Regions from separate parts of the Streptomyces sp. DSM 116793 genome, predicted to be linked through region 2. Evidence: riboswitches for the same ligand, from Rfam matches in the RefSeq annotation. Region 2 holds a riboswitch; the other holds the start of a gene.
The links. Region 2 has a riboswitch for cobalamin ahead of ACSMXW_RS05365 (cobalamin biosynthesis protein). Riboswitches for the same ligand answer to the same signal wherever they lie in the genome.
Positions count from the first base shown of each region.

Region 1: it holds a riboswitch for cobalamin, as region 2 does, so the genes downstream of both, cobN (cobaltochelatase subunit CobN) here and ACSMXW_RS05365 (cobalamin biosynthesis protein) in region 2, are expected to answer to the same signal.

Region 1 covers NZ_CM170494.1:4,694,926-4,698,327, reverse strand. Annotated here, with positions in the region: gene cobN (cobaltochelatase subunit CobN) at 1-1,849, opposite strand, end outside; cobalamin riboswitch at 2,148-2,292, opposite strand; gene ACSMXW_RS18215 (Cmx/CmrA family chloramphenicol efflux MFS transporter) at 2,615-3,402, opposite strand, start outside.
Region 2 covers NZ_CM170494.1:1,258,282-1,261,683, reverse strand. Annotated here, with positions in the region: gene ACSMXW_RS05370 (cobyric acid synthase) at 1-782, opposite strand, end outside; gene ACSMXW_RS05365 (cobalamin biosynthesis protein) at 779-1,828, opposite strand; cobalamin riboswitch at 1,883-2,006, opposite strand; gene ACSMXW_RS05360 (hypothetical protein) at 2,170-2,391, opposite strand; gene ACSMXW_RS05355 (anion permease) at 2,814-3,402, opposite strand, start outside.

The sequences.
Region 1 (3,402 bases), 3.4 Mb from region 2:
TCCAGATCTGGGCGCGGATCGCCGGCAGCTTCGCCGGATCCATCGCCGCGATCTGCGCGTGCTCGTCGAGGAGCTGCTCCAGGCGGGCGATGTCGCCGTAGGAGTCGGCGCGGGCCATCGGCGGCACCAGGTGGTCGACGAGGGTGGCGTGCGCCCGGCGCTTGGCCTGGGTGCCCTCGCCCGGGTCGTTCACCAGGAACGGGTACACCAACGGCAGGTCGCCCAGCGCCGCGTCCGGCGCACACGCCGCGGACAGGCCCGCGTTCTTGCCCGGCAGCCACTCCAGGTTGCCGTGCTTGCCCAGGTGGATCACGGCGTCCGCGCCGAAGCCCCCGTCCGCGGTGGGCGCGGCGAGCCAGCGGTAGGCGGCCAGGTAGTGGTGGGACGGCGGCAGGTCCGGGTCGTGGTAGATCGCGATCGGGTTCTCGCCGAAGCCGCGCGGCGGCTGGATCATGATGAGGACGTTGCCGTGCCGGAGCGCGGCCAGCACGATATCCCCGGCGTCCCCGGCGTCCGCGCCGCTCGCGGTGCCGGCCCCCCCGGTCGGTGCGCCGCCGGAGCCCGCTCCCGCCGCGGTCCGGCTGTGGCCGGTCCGGCTGTGGTCGGTCCGGCTGTGGTCGGTCCGGCTGTGGTCGACGAACATCTCCCCCGGCGGCGGCCCCCAGTGCCGCTCGACCTCGTCCCGCAGCTCCTTCGGGAGGGTGGCGTACCAGCGCAGGTAGTCGGCGGCGGGGATGCGCACCGGGTTGCGGGCGAGCTGCTCCTCCGTCAGCCAGTCCTGGTCGTGGCCGCCCGCGTCGATCAGCGCCCGGATCAGCTCGTCCCCGTCGCCGGAGGCCAGCCCCGGCACGGCGGGCACGCCCGTCTCCGGGTCGGCCGCCCCGAGGTCGTAACCCTCCGCCCGCAGCCGGCGCAGCAGCGCCACCGCGGAGGCGGGGGTGTCCAGGCCGACGGCGTTGCCGATCCGGGAGTGCTTCGTCGGGTACGCCGACAGGACCAGCGCCAGGCGCTTGTCCGCCGCGGGTATGTGCCGCAGGCGGGCGTGCCGGACGGCGATTCCGGCGACCCGGGCGGCCCGCTCCGGGTCGGCCACGTACGACGGCAGCCCGTCCTCGTCGATCTCCTTGAACGAGAACGGGACGGTGATCAGCCGGCCGTCGAACTCGGGCACCGCGATCTGGCTCGCCGCGTCCAGCGGCGAGACCCCCTCGTCGTTCTCCTCCCACGCGCTGCGGGAGCTCGTCAGGCAGAGCGCCTGGAGGACGGGCACGTCGAGCGCGGCGAGCGCGCCCGCGTCCCACGCCTCGTCGTCGCCGCCTGCCTGCGCCTCGGCGGGCCGGCTGCCGCCCGCGGCGAGCACGGTGGTGACGATCGCGTCGGCCGCCCGCAGCTCGTCGATCAGCTCCGGCTCCGGGGAGCGCAGGGAGGCGACGTACAGCGGGAGGGCGCGCGCCCCGGCGTCCTCGATGGCGGTGCACAGCGCCTCCACGAAGGCGGTGTTCCCGCTCATGTGGTGGGCTCGGTAGTAGAGGACGGCGACGGTGGGGAGGGGGGCCGGGTCGGGGGCGGGTGTCGCTGCGGGGGCGGGCGCGGCCGTCGGACCGGTGGTGCGTTCGGTGCGTTCCAGGGGGCCCCAGGTGGGGGCGGGGGCGGGCGGTTCGAAGCCGTGGCCGGTGAGCAGGACGGTGTCGGAGAGGAACCGGGCGAGCTGCTCCAGGTTGCCCGGGCCGCCGTGCGCCAGGTAGGCGTGCGCCTCGGCGGCGATGCCGATGGGCACCGTGGAGGCGGCCATGAGCTGGGCGTCCGGGGCCTGTTCGCCGGTGAGGACGACCACGGGGAGGCGGGGCACACCGGGTGCGCCGTGCCCGCCCGCACCCGCCGCGGCGCCCGGTGCCCCGGCCCCGGCCGCGTCCCGGCCGAGCAGCAGGTCGAGACCGTCCTGCCAGGCCCGGATGCCGCCGAGGAGGCGGACGACGACGAGGTCGGCCCCGTCGAGCAGGGCGGGCAGCTCGTCCAGGGAGAGCCGGGCCGGGTTCGCGTACCGGTAGCGGACGGGGCCGGTGGCGGCGCGGGCGCTGAGCAGGTCCGTGTCGGAGGTCGACAGCAGCAGGATCATGCGGGGCCTTCCTCGGGGTGTCCACGCCCCGGGTGGTCGTGAGGACGGCGGGAGTTCCTGACTCGCCCGGTCCGGGGTCACCCCGGACCGGGTTCACAGTGGCGGGACCGCGCCGGACTCACACCGGCTTCCTCCCTCGGGCCCTGCGCGGGCCCGCGCCGTCTCGGTCAACCGAATGGTACGGGTCACCGCGTGGGGCGCGCCCCGAAAGGGCGCGGGGCTGTGCCTGGGGTACCTCTGGGGTACCTCTGGGGTACCTCTCGGGCACCTCTGGGGGAGGCAGGCAGGAGCCCAGCCGCCTCCACCGCCGCACGCCCGCGACCCCCGCCCCGCGCCCCTCCGGGGCGCGCCGCTCAGGTGCAGCCCCGCTTCTTGACGGCGGCCGGGAAGTAGGACCGGAAGGAGGAACTTCGTCTGCCGGGTCGGGTCCTCCCCACGCGGTGGTCCGCCGTGCGTGGCGCGGGCGAGTGTGGGGGCGGGCACTCGGGGGGCGAGCCCCTATGGGGTGGAGGGGGGTGCGGGGTGAGGGGGGCGGTTGCGTGCCGTGGCGTGGGTGAGCGCGGCCGTGGTGGCCAGGGCCGCGCTGGTCCACGCCGCGTGGGCGTAGGCGTGGCCCGCCGTGGTGGCCCCGGCCAGGAGAGGTCCCGCGAACGCCCCGGCGTTGAGGGCCGCCGTGGCGAACGAACCGGCCAGCGAGGGCGCGTCGGACGCGGCGGACAGTACGCGGCTCACCAGCACGGACCCGGCGAAGAAGGACAGCGCACCCTGGACCACCGTCGCGGCGAACAGCGCCGGCGGGTACGGGCCGGTCACCGCCAGCACCGCCCAGCCCAGCGGCAGGAGACCGAGGGCGGGCCCCAGGCCCCGCCCTCGGCCGGCGGCTGCGACCCCCACGGAGGCCCCCACGCCGAACGCGGCGAGCAGTCCCGGCACCGCACCCCCGGGCAGCTGCGCGACCCGGGTCGCGATGACCGCGAGATAGGCGAACGTCGCGAACGTCGCCCCGTTGACCAGCGCCCCGAGCCCCAGCGCCAGCCGCACCGGCCGGGACCGCAGCGTCCGCGCCTCGCGCCGCAGCGACACCCGCCGCCCGTCCGCCCCGCGCGGCGCGGACCTGAACACCAACGCCAGCGCCGGCAGGCACAGCGCCGCCACCGCCCAGAAGGCCGCCCGCCAGCCGGCCCGCTCCCCCAGCAGCGCCCCGGCGGGGACGCCGGCGACACACGACAGCGTCACCCCGGACAGCAGGACCGCCGTGGCCCTGGCCTGGCGCCCGGGGCCCGCCA
Region 2 (3,402 bases):
AGCACGTCCTCGCCGACCGGGCCGGCCGGCGTGCTCTCGCGCACGGTGCCGCGCAGCGAGATGCGCAGCCCGTCCTCCTCGTCGATGCCGAGGCCGGTCCGGAACGGCAGCACCCCGTACGTGGCCCGCCCGGTGAGGTCCCGCAGCGTTTCGAGGCCCGGTTCGAGCAGCGTCACGTCGCCCCGGAACTTGTTGACGAGGAACCCGGCCACCAGCGCCTGGTCCGCCTTGTCCAGCAGGGCGAGGGTGCCGAAGAAGGAGGCGAAGACGCCGCCGCGGTCGATGTCTCCCACGACCAGCACGGGCAGCCCGGCGGCCCGGGCGAGGCCCATGTTCACGATGTCGGTGCGGCGCAGGTTGATCTCGGCGGGTGACCCGGCGCCCTCGCAGACCACCACGTCGTGCGCGGCGCGCAGTTCCGTGAGGCAGTCCAGCACGGTGCCGAGCAGCCGCTCCTGCCGCCCGCCGTGGTACCCGCGCGCACTCATCTCGCCGACCGGGCGGCCCATCAGCACCACCTGGCTGCGCCGGTCGCCGCCCGGCTTGAGCAGCACCGGGTTCATCAGCACGCTCGGCTCCACCCGCGCCGCCTGCGCCTGCATCGCCTGCGCCCGGCCGATCTCGGCGCCCTCGCGGGTGACGAACGAATTCAGTGACATGTTCTGCGCCTTGAACGGCGCCACCCGCACGCCCCGTCGCGCCAGCCACCGGCAGATCCCGGCGGTGACCACGCTCTTCCCGGCGTCGGACGTGGTGCCGGCCACCAGCAGCCCGTGGCTCATACGGCGCCCTGCCAGGCCGCCCCGGTGCGCCGTGAGCCCGAACGGACGGGGCGGGACCGCCGGGCGGCGCCCACGCGCGGCCGGCAGAGCCCGGCGGCGACCAGCACGGCCAGCGCGCCCCAGCTCACCCGCCGGGACAGCCGCACCGCCCGCTCGACGTCGGCCACGGTCACGTCCCGTCCCCCGCCGCCCAGCACGGGACGCTGCTCCGCGCGGCCGCCGTAGGCCAGCGCGCCGCCGAGCCGTACCCCCAGCGCACCCGCGAACGCCGCCTCCACCACTCCGGCGTTCGGGCTGGGGTGCCGGTGTGCGTCGGCGCGCCACACCCGCACCGCCCCGGCCGGGTCGGGGCCGAGCGCCGCGGCGAGGGCCGCCGTCAGCCGGGCGCCCGGGCGGCCCACGAGGTCGTCGAGGCGGGCCGCCGCCCAGCCGAACCGGCGGTACCGGGGGGACTTGTGGCCGACCATGGCGTCCAGGGTGTTGACGGCCCGGAAGCCCACCAGGCCCGGCACCCCGGCCACGGCGCCCCAGAACAGGGCGCCGACAACGGCGTCGGAGGTGTTCTCCGCGACGGACTCCACCACGGCGCGGGCGAGTTGGGAGGCGTCCAGCGCCTCGGGGTCGCGGCCGCACAGGTGCGGCAGCAGCCGCCGGGCCTCCGGCACGTCGCCGGCGGCCAGCGCGGCGCCGATCGCCCGTGCCTCGCGGCCCAGTGACGTGCCGCCCACCACCGCCCATGTCGCGGCGGCGGTCAGGGCGCCGGAGGCGGCGGGGGAGCGGTGCACCGCGCGGGTGGCCAGCAGGGCGAGGCCCACCGCGCCGCCCGCGCACAGGGCGGTGTGCAGGGCGCCCCAGCCGCGGTGGTCGCGCCACAGCAGACGCTCCACGGCACCCGCGGCGCGGCCGAACGCGGCGACGGGATGCCCGCGGTGCGGGTCGGCGAGTACCAGATCGGCCAGGAGCCCCGCGGTGGCGCCGACGGCGGTGGGAAGAAGGGCGGGGGGTATGACCCCGCGTCGGGAGAAGGCCGTGTGCCGTCCCGGCATCGGTGTGTGTCCTCACTCAGGGTCCGCGCCCTGGCTCGACGGGACGACGGCGAGAGTCTCCTGGCTCCCGGATCCGCGAGCTCCCCCGGCCTTCCAGCCCTGTGGGCCGTGACGTCCGAGTGGGGGAGCGCTCCCCGGTGACAGTGGCGGGACCGCGCCGGACTCGCACCGGCTTCCTCTCCTGCCGCCGTACTTGCCCCGGCAGTCCACCATGCCCCGCGGGCCCCGTCAACCAGCCGCTGACCTGCGGCGGGAGAGTGTGCGCAGGCCCACACGGCACGGTGGGGCCCGCCGGGGACGCGGGTTCCGGCCAGGAGGCGATGACGGTCAGGAGATGACGGTCAGGAGACGATGAGATGGATACCGAAGGCGACGGCCGCCGCGCAGAGCGCGAAGCAGGAGTACGCGCCGGTGAGGGCGAGGGCGGCGCTGCCGCCCCTTGCGGTGGCCGACTCGCCTCTGGAGAGCCCGGCGATGCCGAGCGCGAACAGGCCCACCAGGGCCACGGTGACCATGAGGCTCACTCCGAAGACGGAGCCGAGTGCTGCCCAGTCGATGTGCATGGCGTGCCTGTTTCCTGTCTGCCGGTGGGACGGCTGCCGGATTGCCGGGTGCCGGGGACGGACGAGTCCGTGGGTCGATGAGTCCCCGGGCCGGTGGGGTTGGTGGGTCGGTGGGGTCGGTGAGCCGGTCGGTCGGTGAGCCGGTGAGCCGGGGGTTCGGTGGGTCGGATCGCTCGCGAGTCCATGAGTCGGCGAGCCCACGTGTCCGTGAGTCCGTGAGCCGTGAGTCGACGGATCGAGGGATCGAGGGATCGACGGACCGGGGACCGGGGATCGACGAGTGGGCGGGGGCGGGGCGGGGAGCGGGGGGTGAGGAGTCGATGAGGCTATGGGTGATTCGGTCGGCGGACGCGGCGGGGGAGGTGGGCTGGTAAGTCGTCAGGTCGACAATCCGGTGCGGCCTTCCCGTGGCCGGCGGCGGATCAGACCGCGGCCGGTTTGGAGGGCTCGGCGACGGGGGCGGCGGGAGCGGGTGCCGGGACCGTCCCGGGGGCGAGCGACGCGGGGACGGTGACCTGGGGCGGCTCGGTGACCTGCGGCGACTCGCCCGGTGACCCGGGACGGGCGCGGCCGCCGGCTCGCGCTGCGGCGCCGGTGGGCCCCGGTTGCGCACCGGAGGGCGTATCCGCGGGCGGCGGGGTGGTGGTGGCGACCGGGGTGGGCCGCGGACCGGCGGCGGCGTCCAACTCGGCCTCGGAGGCGTTGACGTTGCTGCGGTCGACGGGCCTGCGGCGGGACAGCGCGTAGATGACGACCGCGCCGGTGACCAGGAGTACACCGGTGACGGCGACGCCCCAGGTGCCCTGCCGGGTGAGGAACTCGGCGCCCGCGCCGACCAGGCCCGCGGCGGGCAGCGTCAGACACCAGGCCGCCAGCATCCGGGTGGCCGTCGACCAGTGCACCACCCCGCCCTTGCGGCCCAGGCCCGAGCCCAGCACGGCACCCGAGCAGACTTGGGTGGTGGAGAGCGAGAAGCCGAGGTGCGAGGAGGCGAGGATGGCGGTGGCCGCA